Regions from separate parts of the Mesorhizobium sp. M0276 genome, predicted to be linked through region 4. Evidence: predicted binding sites of a transcription regulator. Region 4 holds the regulator's gene; each other region holds the start of a gene.

Region 1 (3,905 bases), on a different contig from region 4:
GTGAGCAGAATCAGCAGGCTGCGCATCGCGGACACTCCGTTGCAGGCCATCGCAGCGTAGCGCCAAATGCTATTTCTTCAAGCTGGCTTCAATCAGCAGATCGGCGTTGCGGGCGACCGCTTTTGCCGGACCGCCGAGCCCGAACAACTGACCGCTGATATAGGCGCCCTCGATCAGGAGCAGCAGGCCGTCGCCGAGCGTGTCAGGGTCTTGGGCGCCCATCGCAACCGCCATGGCGCGCAGGCGGCGGCGCAGTTCCTGCTTGTTGGCCTCGCTGACCACGCGGGCCGGATGGCTGTGATCGGGATATTCGACCGCCGCATTGGTCATGCCGCAGCCGCGATAGTCCGCCACTTGCGTTCGCTTGCCGATGCGGGTCAGGAAGGCCTTGATCTGCGCGCGCGGGTCGCCGGGATGAGCGGCGACAGCCTCATCGAAACGCTCCCAGTATTCACGGTCGTATTGCCTGAGATAGGAAGCGGCCAGTTCATCCTTGGAGGGGAAGCTGCGATAGAGGCTGGGCTTGGTGACGCCGGCGCGTTTGACGATCTCGTCGACGCCGATCGCCCTTATGCCGCGCCGGTAGAACAGATCATAGGCGACATCGAGAATCTTCTTGGCGGCTTTCGGCGGCGCCGATGCATGATCGTCGCTGATGGTCAGATCAATATTTTTGTCCGTTGGCATCGTGTGACTCGATTGACAATGTTACCGATCGGTACGTATACCTGTTCCCACCCTGCAACGTACCGGTCAGTAACATGATAACTCAATCTCGTCCCTTTGGCCAGCGCTACGCCTTCGTCGTGGTTGGCATCATCTTTCTCTGCCTGCTGGTCGCGGCCGGCCTGCGGTCCGCACCCGCCGTCATGATGCTGCCGCTGGAGAACGGCTTTGGCTGGCGGCGAGACGTCATCTCGCTGGCTGCTGGTGTCGGCATCCTGCTTTACGGTCTCACCGGTCCGTTTGCCGCAGCGCTGATGGAGCGCATCGGGCTGCGCCGCACGCTGCTCGCCTCCCTGATGGTGATGTCGGGCTCCACCGCGCTCAGCCTGCTTATGACCAAGCCCTGGCATCTGTTCATCACCTGGGGCGTGTTCTCGGGCATTGGTTCCGGCGCTGTCGCCAGCGTGCTCGGCGCCACCATCGTCAATCGATGGTTCAAGACCAATCGCGGCCTTGTCATGGGATTGATGTCGGCCTCAAGCGCCTCCGGCATGCTGGTGTTCCTGCCGATGATCGCCGCGCTGGCGCAGTCGGGTGGCTGGCAGCCGGTCGTCATTGCGGTGGCGATCGCCACCGCGGCCCTGATACCGCTGGTCTGGCTGCTGGTGCCGGAGCGGCCGGCCTCGATCGGCATGGTGCGCTACGGCGCCGAGGCCAACGACGTGCCGCCGGCTCCGCCCGCGTCACAGGGCAACTTCCTCGCGCATACGTTCTCGACGCTGCGTCGCGCCGCCGGCACGAGGGTGTTCTGGTATCTGTTCGCCACCTTCTTCGTCTGCGGCTTCACCACCAACGGGCTGGTCGGCACGCATCTGATCGCGTTCTGCGGCGACATGGGCATCGGCGAGGTGCAGGCTGCCGGCCTGCTGTCGATGATGGGCATTTTCGACCTGATCGGCACGACACTGTCGGGCTGGCTTACCGACCGCTACGACCCGCGCAAGCTGCTTGGCGTCTATTACGGCATTCGTGGCCTGTCGCTGATCTATCTGCCCTATTCCGGCTTCTCGGCGACCAGCCTGATCATCTTCGCCGTGCTCTACGGCCTCGACTGGATCGCCACCGTGCCGCCGACGCTGAGGCTCGCCAACGAGGCGTTCGGCGATCGCAGCGGACCGATCGTGTTCGGCTGGATCGTCGCCGGCCACCAGATCGGCGCGGCCACCGCCGCCGCTTTCGGCGGCACCATGCGCGAGCTGCAAGGCAATTACGAACTGGCCTTCCTGATTGCCGGCATGACGGCGATTGCCGCGGCGTGCATCTCGCTGCTGATCAACACCAGCCGGCCGGCGCTTGATCCGGAGCCGCAGGCGGCTTAGCCGCGACGGCGGAGCGCTAATCTCCCCCCTTGAGGGGGAGATGGCCGCGAAGCGGCCAGAGGGGGTCGGTCCGACCGGGCTCTGCCTCCTGGTGCAGATGGAGGTCGGCGCTCTATGCGCGGCGACCGCCTCTGTCGCCTTCGGCGACATCTCCCCCTCGAGGGGGGAGATCACCCTGTTCACTGTTATCAAACCTTCATCATCCCGAGATGCGCCTGAAACATTGACGCTGGATCCTGGTGGCACCGTTCAAGCCATCCAGGAAACAGCCATGAACAAGCTTTCGATGACCCGCCGCGCCTTCGTCACGTCCGCCAGCGCCGTTGGCCTGGCCGGCGTTTCGAGCCTGGCACTGCCATACTATTCGCGCGCCAATCAGCGGCCGGCCTTCACACATGGCGTCCAGTCGGGCGATGTCGACGCCACCAGCGGCATGGTTTGGACGCGCACCGACCGCCCGTCGCGCGTCATGTTCGAGGTGTCGTCGACGGAGAATTTCACCAATGCGACGCGCCTGGCACCGCTCGATACGTCGCCGGCCAGCGATTACACCGTCAAACGGCTGCTCACCGACCTCGCTTCAGACCAGGACATCTTCTACCGCATGACATCAGCCGATCTCGCCGACATCAACGCCGTTTCGGAGCCGATCACCGGTCGCTTCAGGACGGCGCCGGCCTCGAAGCGAGACATCCGCTTTGCCTGGTCGGGCGACACGGCCGGCCAGGGCTGGGGCATCGACGAGACCGGCATGAAGACCTACGCCACGATCGGCAGGCACACGCCCGATTTCTTCCTGCACTCGGGCGACACCATCTATGCCGACGGCGCCATGAAGGACGAGGTCGACCTGCCCGGCGGCGGCAAGTGGAAGAACGTCGTGCTGATCGACGGCAAGCGCAAGGTCGCCGAAACGCTGGACGAATACCGGGACCAGTGGAAATACAACATGATGGACCGGAACGTGCTCGGGTTGAGCGCCATCTGCCCGACCTTCTACCAATGGGACGACCACGAAGTTCTAAACAACTGGTCGGATTCGAAGAATCTCAGCGCCGACAATCGCTATACGGAGAAATCCATTCACGTGCTGGCGGCCCGCGCGGCGCGCGCCTTCCATGAGATGACGACGATCCGCTATGAACCCTCCGAGCCCGGCCGCGTTTATCGCAAGATCGCTTACGGGCCTCTGCTCGACGTGTTCTTCCTCGACATGCGGTCCTATCGCGGCCCCAACGGTCCGGACATGCAAGATGAGATGACGCCGCAATCGCGCATTCTCGGCGAACAGCAGACGAAATGGCTAAAGCGCGAGCTGGCGAGTTCGAAGGCGACCTGGAAAATCATCGCCGCCGATATGCCGCTCGGCCTCGTCGTCTGGGATGACGGCACCAAGAAGGTCGGCGCCGAAGCGGTCAGCAATGGCGATAATGGCTTGCCAAAGGGACGCGAGCTCGAGATCGCCGACCTGCTGCGCTTCATCAAGAACGCCGGCATCAGCAACACAGTCTGGCTGACCGCCGACGTGCATTACACGGCCGCCCACCACTACAACCCGGACAAGGCGCAGTTCCAGGATTTCAATCCGTTCTGGGAATTCGTCTCGGGCCCGATCCACGCCGGCACGTTCGGCCCCAACGATTTTGACATGACATTCGGGCCGGAGCTGAAGTTCATCAAGGCGCCGACTGCCGAACAGGGTCAGAACCTGCCGCCATCGGCGGGCCTGCAATTCTTCGGGCTGGTCGATATTTCAGGCGCCAGCGAGCAGATGACGGTGCGGCTAATGGACCGCGACGACAACGAACTCTTCAAGGTAACGCTCGACCCAGTACGGTCGGCATAAACGCACTATTCACC
Region 2 (3,905 bases), on a different contig from region 4:
TCGGATTCGGCAGCATCGACAATTGGCGAAATCACAGCAAATCTCCCCCTCCGGGGGAGATCCCTGACAGGACGGTGGATGCGCTGTGGAACAAGGCCTCTGCGCTCGCTCTAATTCCCCAGCGCTTCCTTGATCGCGGCGTTGCCACGCGCAACCGCATTGTCGAGCGCCTGCTGCGCGGTTTGCTGGCCGGCGAGCATCTTCTCGAACTCCTCGTTCTGGATATCGCGCACCTGCGGCAGATTCGGCAGACGTACGCCCTTCGAATTGTCGGTCGGCGCCTTACCCGTCATCTGCAGGATCGGGGTCTCGCGACCGACGTTCTTGTCATAGAAACCGGATTTCTTGGTCGCTTCATAGGCCGCCAGCGTTACCGGCAAATAGCCCGACTTCTGGTGCAGGTACTCCTGCACGTCGGTCTTCGACAAATAGGCGAAGAAAGCAGCCACTCCCTTGTATTCCTCGTCGGATTTGTCCGCGAAAACCCACAGGCTGGCGCCACCCGGCGTCGTGTTCTGCGGCGCGCCCTTGGCGTCGCTGTCATAGGGCAATTGGCCGATGCCGTAATTCATGCCGGACTTGACGATATCGCCGAGCCCGCCGGAGGATTCAGTCATGATCCCGCATTCGCCGGCAAGGAAGATCTGCTTGGCTTCGGAAGTGCGGCCGCCATATTTGAAGGTGCCGTCCTTGGCGAGGTCTGCGAGCGCCTGGAAATGGTTGACGAAAATCGGCGCATTGATCTTGAGCTCGACATCGCCGCCGGCCAGACCGTTCTGCTGGGTGGCCCATGACACGTCATTCCAGGCCGCGAAATTCTCCAGATGGATCCAGGTCAGCCAGGTCGAGGTGTAGCCGCAGGCGGCCGCGCCGCTCGCCTTGATCTTCTTGGCATCCTCCCACACCTCATTCCAGGTCTTGGGCGGGCTGTCGACGTCGAGACCAGCCTTCTGGAAGATATCCTTGTTGTAATAAAGGATCGGCGAAGAGGAGTTGTAGGGGAAGGAGAGCATGGTGCCGTCCGGCTTCGAATAATAGCCGACTATGCCTGGCAGGTACTGGCTCTTGTCGAAGGTCATTCCAGCGCTGGTCAACACATCGGCTGCCGGCTTGATTGCTCCTTCGGCTGCCATCATCACGCCGGTGCCGACGTCGAACACCTGAATAATGTCGGGCGCCTGGCCGGCGCGGTAGGCGGCGATGCCGGCATTCAGCGTCTCGGGATACGTGCCCTTGAACACCGGAACGAGCTCATAGTCGCTCTGGCTGGCATTGAAATCTTTGGAGATCTTGTCGACAACTTCGGCATTGGCGCCAGTCATGGCGTGCCACCAACTGATCTGCGTGACAGCAAAAGCGGAGGTTGAGGAAAGCAGCGTAAAGGTGGCGGCAACACCGGCCGCGAAGCCGAAGGACTTCATGTTTCATCTCCCGTTTGTCATTGGCGAAAGGGGCACTCCCGCACAGGCAATATGTGTCGCTCATGACAATCAGACAACGGCTTTGTTGCAGATCGATGAACTTCATCTCTGCCTGAAGCAATGCTCGCCTCCGCGTAGCAGACTACGGCAAAGCAACGGGGTTAGCCGACTTAGCGCGATAACGAACAGGGCAGGAACCGTCTCCAGGACCGGGCCCTGCCAAGCTGGCTTTCGGGCATGACAATGCTGATTGCAGTTGCCGCAGCCGTGAAACGGTGAGCTGCTCTAAAGGCTTTCGGGTTTGAGCGCCGTCTCGACCAGTCTCCTGGCATCCGGCCCCGACCATTCGGCCGGGCCGTTCATATGAGCGAGCAGGCAGCCCTCGCCATCGATCAGCATGGTGACGGGAAGGCCGAGCGCCAGGCCGCGCGTCTTGAGGTCGTTGAACAGCGCCATCGTCGAATCCCGGTAGTAGCCCAGCGTCGCCACGCCGGTATCGCTAAGGAACTTCTTCGGCTTCACATCGTCACCGGCATCCACATTGACGGCGACCACCTCAAAGACGTCGCTGCCCATTTCCTTCTGCAGCACATCGAGCGCCGGCATTTCGGCGCGGCACGGCGCGCACCATGTCGCCCACAAATTGAGCAGCACCGTCTTGCCGGCATGGTCGGCAAGCGTCATCGCCTTGCCGTCCGGACCATTGAAGGCAAGGCTTTTCAAGGATTGCGGCGGATCGGCCGGCAAAAGTGCGGCAACCTCACCGGTGGCCGAGGCCGCAACCTTCTTGGCGCGGTCGCTCTTGGCGGCGCAGGCGACATCGTCCTTGTTGTCGCCGACGGCGGCTTGTGCCGGTGCATTGTTGCCAGACCGGCTCTCGCTGACATATACCGCGACCGCGCCGGCCAGCGCGCCCGCTACCAGGGCGGCGAGGATCAGGCGCGGGGCCGGGAAGAATTTATTACCGTCTGCCATTTTCTCAAAACTGCTCCGAAGCACGGGTTATAGCCATGAGCGACAAGAAGACCAGCAACCAGATGTGGGGCGGACGTTTTGCCTCGGGTCCGGCCGCGATCATGGAAGCGATCAACGCGTCGATCTCCTTCGACCGCAAACTCTATGCGCAGGATATCAAAGGCTCGATCGCCCATAGCGAGATGCTGGCGCAGACGGGCATTATTTCGGCGGCCGATCAAGAAAAAATCGCTCACGGGCTGAACACGATCCTGAAAGAGATCGAAGCCGGCAGCTTCGAGTTCTCGACCCGGCTCGAAGACATCCACATGAACATAGAGGCCCGCCTTGCCGATCTGATCGGCCCGGCGGCCGGCCGGCTGCACACCGCCCGCTCGCGCAATGACCAGGTGGCGGTGGATTTGAGGTTGTGGGTCAAGGACGAGTGCTTTCGCGTCGCCGAGGCGTTGATAGGGCTGATCAAGGCGCTACTGGAGCGGGCCGAGGAGCATGCGGCGACGGTGATGCCGGGCTTCACCCATATGCAGGCGGCGCAGCCCGTGACCTTCGGCCATCACTGCATGGCCTATGTCGAAATGTTTTCGCGTGACCTGTCGCGTGTACGCGATGCGATCGAGCGGATGGACGAAAGCCCGCTCGGTGCTGCAGCCCTTGCCGGCACCAGCTTCCCGATCGACCGCCACCGGACCGCCAAGGCGCTCGGCTTCCGCGAGCCGATGCGCAATTCGTTGGACAGTGTCTCGGACCGCGATTTCGCGCTGGAGTTCCTCGGCATGGCCGCGATCTGCGCCACGCATTTGTCGCGGCTGGCCGAGGAGATCATCATCTGGTCGACGCCGCAGTTCGGCTTCGTCAGGCTGTCGGACTCGTTCTCCACCGGCTCCTCGATCATGCCGCAAAAGAAGAACCCCGATGCCGCCGAACTGGTGCGTGGCAAGACCGGCCGCGTCACCGGCCATCTCGTCGGCCTGCTGACGGTAATGAAGGGCATGCCTTTGACCTATGGCAAGGACATGCAGGAAGACAAGGAATCGGTGTTCGATGCCGCCGAGACGCTGGACCTGATGCTGGCCGCGATGGCCGGCATGGTTTCGGACATGACGGTCAACGCGGCCGCGATGAAGAAAGCCGCCGGCGCCGGCCATGCGACCGCCACCGACCTTGCCGACTGGCTGGTGCGCACGCTCGGCCTGCCGTTCCGCGAGGCACATCATGTCACCGGCCGGGCAGTGGCGCTGGCCGAAGAGAAGAAGATCGGGCTGGAGAAGCTCTCGCTGGAGGATTTGCAGTCGATCAATCCCGGCATCACTGCGGACATATTTTCGGTGCTGGCGGTGCAGAACTCGGTCAAGAGCCGCACCAGTTTCGGCGGCACCGCGCCGTCGGAGGTGAGGAAACAGATCCGCACCTGGAAAAAACGACTGGCGAAAGCGTGATGCCGGCTACTGCGACCAGCAATATCGCCGGGCTATTGCGACCAGCAATATCCCTGATATTGCAACCAGCAAT
Region 3 (3,905 bases), on a different contig from region 4:
TGACCGTTGCCGAAGCAATAGATGCGGCTGTGCTCGAGAAACCGCCCGACGATCGATTTTACACGAATGTTCTCCGAAAGGCCCGGAACCTGCGGCCGCAGGCAGCAGATGCCGCGCACGACAAGGTCGATCTCGACTCCGGCGCGGCTGGCATCATAGAGCGCGTCGATGATGATCGGGTCGACGAGCGCGTTCATCTTCATCCAGATGCGCGCCGGCTTGCCTTCCACAGCATAGGCAATCTCGTCGGCAATATGCTTCAAGATGCGGCTTCTCAGCGTGAACGGCGAGATCGCCAGACGCATTTCGTCCGTCGGCTCGGCATAGCCGGTGATGAAATTGAAGAGCTGGGCGACGTCGCGTGCAATCGTCGGATCGGTGGTGAAGAAGGACAGGTCGGTGTAGATGCGCGCCGTGACCGGATGGTAGTTGCCGGTGCCGAGGTGCACATAGTTGCGCAATTTGCCGTCCTCGCGCCGCACCACCAGCGACATCTTCGCATGTGTCTTCAGTTCGAGAAACCCGAACACGACCTGCACGCCGGCACGCTCCAGGTCGCGCGCCCAGCGGATGTTGGCCTCCTCGTCGAAGCGCGCCTTGAGTTCGACCAGAGCCGTAACCGATTTGCCGGCCTCGGCCGCGTCGACCAGCGCGCGCACGATCGGGCTGTCATTGGAGGTGCGGTAAAGCGTCTGCTTGATCGCCACCACTTCCGGGTCTGCCATCGCCTGACGCAGGAACTGCACCACCACATCGAAGGATTCATACGGATGGTGGACGACGATGTCCTTCTCGCGGATGGCGGCGAAACAGTCGCCGCCGTGCTCGCGAATGCGTTCGGGAAAGCGCGGATTGTAGGGGGTGAATTTGAGATCGTCGCGGGGAACGGCGACGATTTCGGAAATCTGGCTGAGCGCCAGCGGACCGGTGAGCACGCTGATGCGGCTCGACGAGACGCCAAGCTCGCCAGCGACGAAATCGCGCAGTTCCGCCGGCATCAGTATGTCGAACTCGATCCGGATCACCGAACCGCGGCGGCGCCGCTTCAGCGCCGTCTCGAACAGGCGCACTAGATCCTCGGACTCCTCCTCGACCTCGATATCGCTGTCGCGGATGATGCGGAACGTGCCCGAGCCCTTGACCTCATAGCCAGGGAAGAGCTTGCCGATATACAGGCCGACCGCTTCTTCCAGCGGGATGAAGCGGACATGGCGTTTGCGGTCCGGCAGACGGATGAAGCGCTTGAGCGCCACCGGCAGGCGCAGCAGCGCGCTCATCTCTTCGCCGTTCTTGCGATGACGCAGTTGCAGCGCCATCGAGAAGCCGAGATTGGGGATGAACGGGAACGGGTGCGCCGGGTCGATCGACAGCGGTGTCAGCACCGGAAACACCTGCTCCTGGAAATGGTCTTCCAGCCAGATTTTCTCGTCCTTGGTGAGCGCGTCGCGGGTAATGGTCTCGATGCCCTCCTTGTTGAGCAGCACCGTGAGCGCAGACAGGCTCTTCTGCTGGTCTTCCTGCAGCCGCTCGACCTCGCGCAGCAGCTGTTCCAGCTGCTGTTCGGGGGTGCGCCCGTCAGGACTTTTCAGCACGATGCCTTCGCGCACCTGGCCGGCGAGGCCGGCGACGCGCACCATGAAGAACTCGTCGAGATTGGCGGCCGAGATCGACAGGAAGCGGACACGTTCCAGCAGCGGATGATTGAGGTTCAGCGATTCTTCGAGAACGCGCCGGTTGAACTGCAGCCAGGAAAATTCGCGATTGACGAAACGATCCGGATTGCCGCCTTCCGGGCTTGCCGCCTCGACGTTGATGAATTCGCTCTGCACCGGCTTCAGTTCGTTCATATTCCGCTTTCCACACAGTCTGCCGGCTAGGGCGCCGCGCGTCCTCGAGGACGCGCAAAGGACGCTCTACCACTCCAAGGCAACGCATGATCCCTTCCGAAAACCGAAGTCGGTTTTCCGGGTCATGCGTTAACCGGCTTAACTTATCCTCTGACAGGCTTTTGCGACAGTTTCATTTCATCGAACTTGCAAAGACGCCTGTTATGATCCAGATGCAGAAGAGACTGCGTTAAGGAGACGACGATGGCAGGCGGTTCCATTCCCCATTTCCAGAACGATGCGGGCTATCCGGCTATCGACATCGGCGTCAAGGAATTCATGTGCACGGGCGCCAACCCGCCTTTCGATCACCCGCATGTGTTTCTCGACATGGGCGACGACAATGAAAAAGTCTGCCCCTATTGCTCGACGCTGTACCGCTATTCGCCCAAGCTGAAGGCGACGGAAACGCTGCCGGCCGGCTGCATCTATATCGACCAGGCTGCCTGATTCTTTTCGCGACAAGCTCGATGAACGACTTGCGTTCCCGGCAAATTCTCATCGCCGGGGCGGGCGTCGCCGGGCTGACCGCAGCGCTTGCTTTCGCCAAGCACGGCTATTCCGTGCAGGTGTTCGAACAGGCTCAACGCCTGGAAGCAGTAGGCGCCGGCCTCCAGCTTTCTCCCAACGCGACGCGCATCCTGGGCCAGCTTGGAGTGCTCGACCGGCTGCTGCCGGCAGCGGTGCGGCCGGAAGCCGTGGTCTTGAAGGACGCAGCGACGCTGCGCGAACTGGCACGCGTGCCGTTGGGGCAAGTCGCCGAGACGCGCTGGCAGGTGCCCTATCTCGTCGCCCACAGGGCCGACCTGCAGAGTGCACTGATGGCGCGTGCCGGCGAGATCGACGATATCAAGATCGTCACTGGCGCCCGCCTCCACGGCATTGCCACCGGAACCCATGGCATCACCGCGACGGTCGAGATCGGCGGCAAATCCATCGCGGCCGAGGGGTTCCTGCTGGTCGGCGCCGATGGCGTCTGGTCCTCGGTGCGCGGGCTTGTCGACGCGGCCAAGGGGGCTGCCTCGCCAAGAAGCCGCTTTTCCGGCGAACTGGCCTGGCGCACGACCATTGCCGCGCAGAGTGCCGCAGGGCATGCGTTCGCGGCGATCGGCGCCCCGGACTGCGTCACCACCTTCCTGCACCGGGGCTTCCATATGGTCGCCTATCCCGTCAGCGGGGGTGACGCCTTCAATCTCGTCGCCTTCACCAAGGGCGAACGCATTGCCGAAGGCTGGTCCGGCCATGCCGATCCCGGCATCCTCGCCGGCGCAGTGCGCGGCACCGCGCCTGGCCTTGCAAGACTGGTGGAAGGGGCTGGCCCGTGGCTGACCTGGCCGCTTCATACGGTCGACCAGAAGCGACCCTGGACAATGCCGGACGGCATCGCGCTGATCGGCGACGCCGCACATGCGATGACGCCGTTCGCAGCGCAAGGCGCGGCCATGGCGATCGAGGATGCGGCGACACTTGCCGATATCATTGCCGACTTCCCTGCCGATCCTCTGGCCGCGCTTGCCGTCTGGGAGCAGTCACGGCGGTCGCGTGTCGCGCAGGTCGCACGCCGCGGCGCCATCAACCGCCTTGCCTGGCATGCCGCGGGCCCAGTGGCGATCGCGCGCAATCTGTTCCTGATGATGCGCTCTCCGGAAAAGCTCGCCGCTGATCTGGACTGGCTCTATGGCTGGCGGGCTCAGAAGATCATTCGACGCTGAACTTGGGCCTGAATGGCGGCCTTTGAGGCACGGTTAGTTATACAGCCGCATCGACAGGCCAAGCGATACGGGCAGCGGGTTCCACCAGCCGGTGCGCAGGCCGGCGGCGCGCAAGGCAGCCGCCATCCAGGTGTTGCAGCCGACCAATGCATTGAAATGGCCATTGGCTTCGTAGAAGCCGTCGAACCTGGAATAGGCTGCATCCGGGACAAGGATCGGACCCTTCGGACCCCGCTGAAAACTCGCATCGATGAAATCGAGCAGCGCCGCGAAGCGCTCCTCGCCGATGTCGAAGCCGGCAACGTCG
Region 4 (3,905 bases):
GTCAGTGTCCGCAACGTTCACGGTGGACGAAACCTTCGTGTGCTCTCCCGTCTCATTGGTGTGCGCTGTCATGAAAAGCGTGTTCGGATCCTGACCGCGCGTTTCGACGACGTCCAGCTCCGGCGGCCACGATCCGTCTTCCGGAAGCAGCCAGAAGGCCGGCCAGGCTCCGGCCGTTTCGGGCAGGTCCGCCCGCATTTCGAAATAGCCGTAGGTTTGCGCGAAGGTGTCGTGGGTCGTCAGTATCCCCGATGTGTATTCGTAGTTGTTGATCAGAGGCTTGATGTCCTCCGGCGCCTGCGCGGCGGTGATGGTGAGGACGCCGTTTTCAACGCTGAACGGGTGGACGGAACTCGTCGGCCCGTAATTGGCGTCGATATACCATTGCAACTCGCCATTGCTGCTCAATGTGCTGCCGTTCGGCGCGCCCCACGAGAAATTGGAATTCCACGTGCCGTCCTGCCCGTCCCGAAGGCTCAGCGTGTTGAATTCGTCGGAGAAGGACAGCGTCATTCCGGACTTGTCTATCGGCAGTTCGAACTGGGTGGGCTGCAACTTGTCGATGGTCGTATTCTTGAACACCAGGATCTCGTCAGATCCGAGGTTCAGCATCACGTTCGATTCCACCTGAACCATCTGCGAACGGACGGCGTCGAACGAAGTGAAGTCATAGCCGTTAAGGCGCACCACATCGGTCGCACCGAAATCGAAGATAAGATCGCTCCCATTTCCTTTGGAGATGGCGAAAGTGTCGGCGCCGTCACCGCCGATCAGGACATCATTTCCCTTGCCGCCATCCAGCGTCTGATGACCCGACCCGCCCTTGATGATGTTGTCCAACGCATTTCCGAACGCATATCGATTGGCGCCGGTAACGACCAGGTTCTCGAAATTGTCGGGGAGCTTGTAGCTCATCCAGGTGTCGATCGTATCGATCCCGGCCCCGGGATCTTCGACCGCCTTATTGTTGGTGGAATAGAGGTGATAGTAGTCATCGCCGGCGCCACCGTACATCGTGACATAGACGCCGGTGTCTCCCCAGAAGGAGTCGTTGCCTGAAGTGCCATGCAGTTCGGCCCCGGCTCCGGTTGCCGAGAACCAATGACTGGACGCGCCGGTGTAGGGAAGAGGAATACCTTTGGCGTTTAAGACCGTGCTCATCAGAAATCCTTCCTCTTAGTGTCCGACCTGGTCAAATCATTCGGCGCAGCGTCCGGCGACCGCTTTCAAAGCAACGTTGCAACGAACGAGATCGTTCCCGCGGAATCATCATCAGATCCAAGATCGTATTGACTATTCGGAGCACATACAATCAATAAAGAAGAGGGAAACTCGCTCTTAGTCGGATGCAATTTTTAATAAAATTGCGAATTTATGCGAAACCACATCCTCTAGCGGGCACATAGCCATATTAGTTCAAATTGTTTCTTGAGGCGCGCGACTTTGATCGGAGGTCTGCGGGCAAGATAGCAATGTGACCAACTAAAGTGTCACGGGCCGTGCTTCCTGCGGCCAGCCTGGCAGAAAAGCGAATTGGGAGATCGGAAGGCAATCGCCAGCCAGTCAAGGTACGCGCGAGCCCGCGACCGCGAAGGGCAGTTTAGACTTCGATGCCGCCTGCTTGAATGTCTGCCATCGCGTGGCCATTGGCGACGACCTGCTGATTGAATTTGAACCTTGGTTCCGATCTATCGGCTAGTCTTCCCTGATCGCGTAGCCTGCGCCCCGAATGGTGCGGATGACGTCGGGCATGCGGCCGTTGTTGACGGCTTTGCGCAGCCGCCCGACATGCACGTCTACCGTGCGTTCGTCGATGTAGATCGTTTCGCCCCAGACGTTGTCGAGCAGCTGGCTGCGCGAGAACACGCGGCCGGGATGGCGCATCATGAATTCGAGCAGGCGGAATTCGGTCGGCCCGAGCCGGATCTCGCTCTTCTTGCGATAGACCCGGTGCGATTCTCGATCGAGCACGATGTCGCCGACCTTCAGCACGCTGGACAGCAGTTCCGGCTTGGCACGGCGCAGCAGCGCCTTGACCCTGGCCATGAACTCCGGTGTCGAAAACGGCTTTACCAGATAATCGTCGGCGCCGGTCGAGAGGCCCCGCACGCGATCGCTCTCCTCGCCGCGCGCGGTCAGCATGATGATCGGCAGCCGCTCGGTCTCGGGACGCATTCGCAGGCGCCGGCAGAGTTCGATGCCGGAGACCGCCGGTACCATCCAGTCGAGCACCAGAAGGTCAGGCACGTTCTCCTGCAGCCGGATCTCGGCCTCGTCGCCGCGCGTCACGACCTCGACCTGATAGCCCTCGGACTCCAGATTGTAACGGAGCAGCACGCCTAGCGGCTCCTCGTCCTCCACCACCATGATGCGTGGCGCGATCATCGGCTGGTTACCCCTGTCGTCATGCCGCGGGCGCGGACATTGTCGTCTCGTCCTGTTTCGGACGATTGGCCGGCAGCTGCGTGCCGGTCAAAACATAATAGGCATTTTCCGCGATGTTGGTGACATGGTCGCCGATGCGCTCGAGGTTCTTGGCGCAGAACAAAAGATGCGTGCACGCGGTGATGTTGCGCGGGTCTTCCATCATATAGGTGAGAAGCTCGCGGAACACGGAGGTGTATTTGACGTCGATGCGTTCGTCGTCGGCACGCAGTTTCGCCAGCGCGGCGGCGTCACGCGCCGCATATTCCTCGATGACGCCCTGCACCTGGATCAGCACCAGTTGTGCCATTCCATCGATCGAGTGCGAAAGGTCGCGCGGCGTGACGCTGAGGCCGACAGTGCCGACACGCTTGGCGATGTTCTTGGCAAGGTCGCCGATGCGTTCGAGATCGCCGGCCATGCGGATAGAACCGACGACATGGCGCAGATCATCGGCCATCGGCTGCCGCTTGGCGATCAGCGTGATTGCGCGGTCGTCGAGCTCGCGCTGGCGCGCGTCCATGATCGCATCATCGGAGACGACGCGCTGTGCCAAGGCGTTGTCGGAATTCAAGAGCGCCTTGGTCGCACCGCCGACCATCGAGCTGGCGAGATCGCCCATGTCGCTGATGAGCTTGCTGATCTGACCGAGATCCTCGTCGAAAGAAGCGACTGTGTGTTCGCTCATGATCCTGTTCCTCGTATGCCTGAGCTCAGCCGAAGCGGCCGGTGATGTAGTCCTGCGTGCGCTTCTCGCGGGGCGACGTGAAGATCTTCTCGGTGCGGTCGAACTCGACCAGCTCGCCCAGATACATGAAGGCCGTCTGCTTCGATACGCGCGCCGCCTGCTGCATGTTGTGGGTGACGATGACGATCGTGTAGTCGGCTTGCAACTCGTCGATCAGTTCCTCGATCTTGGCGGTCGACAGCGGGTCGAGCGCCGAGGCGGGCTCGTCGAGCAGGATGACTTCCGGCTTCACCGCCACGGTGCGGGCGATGCAGAGCCGCTGCTGCTGGCCGCCGGAGAGGCTGAGGCCGCTGGCGTCGAGCTTGTCCTTGACCTCGGTCCAGAGTGCCGCGCGCTTCAGCGCCTGCTCGACGCGGCCGTCCATCTCCGACTTGCTCAGCTTCTCGTAGAGCCTGATGCCGAACGCGATGTTTTCATAGATCGACATCGGAAATGGCGTCGGCTTCTGGAACACCATGCCGATCTTGGTGCGCAGCAGGTTGAGGTCCTGCGAGCGGTCGAGAACGTTCTGGCCGTCGAGCAGCACCTGACCTTCGGCCGTCTGCTTGGGATAGAGCTCGTAGATGCGGTTGAAGACGCGCAGCAGCGTCGACTTCCCGCAGCCCGAAGGCCCGATGAAGGCGGTGACGCTGCGCTCCGGCAAGGACAGCGTAATGTCCTTCAGCGCCTTCGACTGGCCGTAGTAGAAGTTGAGGTTCTTGACCTCGATCTTGGCCTTGGCGGTGGCCTCGGC

Evidence for each region. Region 4 encodes PhoB, which activates phosphate uptake and scavenging genes when phosphate is short. Its sites were predicted from a motif close to TGTCATNNANCTGTCAT; they were not measured.
Region 1: NKJ01_RS28690 (alkaline phosphatase D family protein) is a predicted target of PhoB. The motif match lies at 2,229-2,245, and genes of this name have one in related genera.
Region 2: ugpB (sn-glycerol-3-phosphate ABC transporter substrate-binding protein UgpB) is a predicted target of PhoB. The motif match lies at 1,484-1,500, and genes of this name have one in related genera.
Region 3: NKJ01_RS34065 (RNA degradosome polyphosphate kinase) is a predicted target of PhoB. The motif match lies at 2,011-2,027, and genes of this name have one in related genera.

Annotation. Positions count from the first base shown of each region.
Region 1 is NZ_JAMYSC010000050.1:11,851-15,755, reverse strand. It holds gene NKJ01_RS28705 (hypothetical protein) at 1-26, opposite strand, end outside; gene NKJ01_RS28700 (TetR/AcrR family transcriptional regulator) at 70-687, opposite strand; gene NKJ01_RS28695 (MFS transporter) at 762-2,045, shown strand; gene NKJ01_RS28690 (alkaline phosphatase D family protein) at 2,317-3,891, shown strand.
Region 2 is NZ_JAMYSC010000011.1:99,570-103,474, reverse strand. It holds gene ugpB (sn-glycerol-3-phosphate ABC transporter substrate-binding protein UgpB) at 111-1,421, opposite strand; gene tlpA (thiol:disulfide interchange protein TlpA) at 1,707-2,396, opposite strand; gene argH (argininosuccinate lyase) at 2,432-3,832, shown strand.
Region 3 is NZ_JAMYSC010000091.1:12,253-16,157, reverse strand. It holds gene NKJ01_RS34065 (RNA degradosome polyphosphate kinase) at 1-1,847, opposite strand, end outside; gene NKJ01_RS34060 (zinc-finger domain-containing protein) at 2,091-2,336, shown strand; gene NKJ01_RS34055 (FAD-dependent monooxygenase) at 2,357-3,598, shown strand; gene NKJ01_RS34050 (TIGR02117 family protein) at 3,632-3,905, opposite strand, start outside.
Region 4 is NZ_JAMYSC010000009.1:45,979-49,883, forward strand. It holds gene eglC (endo-1,3-1,4-beta-glycanase EglC) at 1-1,161, opposite strand, end outside; gene phoB (phosphate regulon transcriptional regulator PhoB) at 1,696-2,385, opposite strand; gene phoU (phosphate signaling complex protein PhoU) at 2,405-3,112, opposite strand; gene pstB (phosphate ABC transporter ATP-binding protein PstB) at 3,138-3,905, opposite strand, start outside.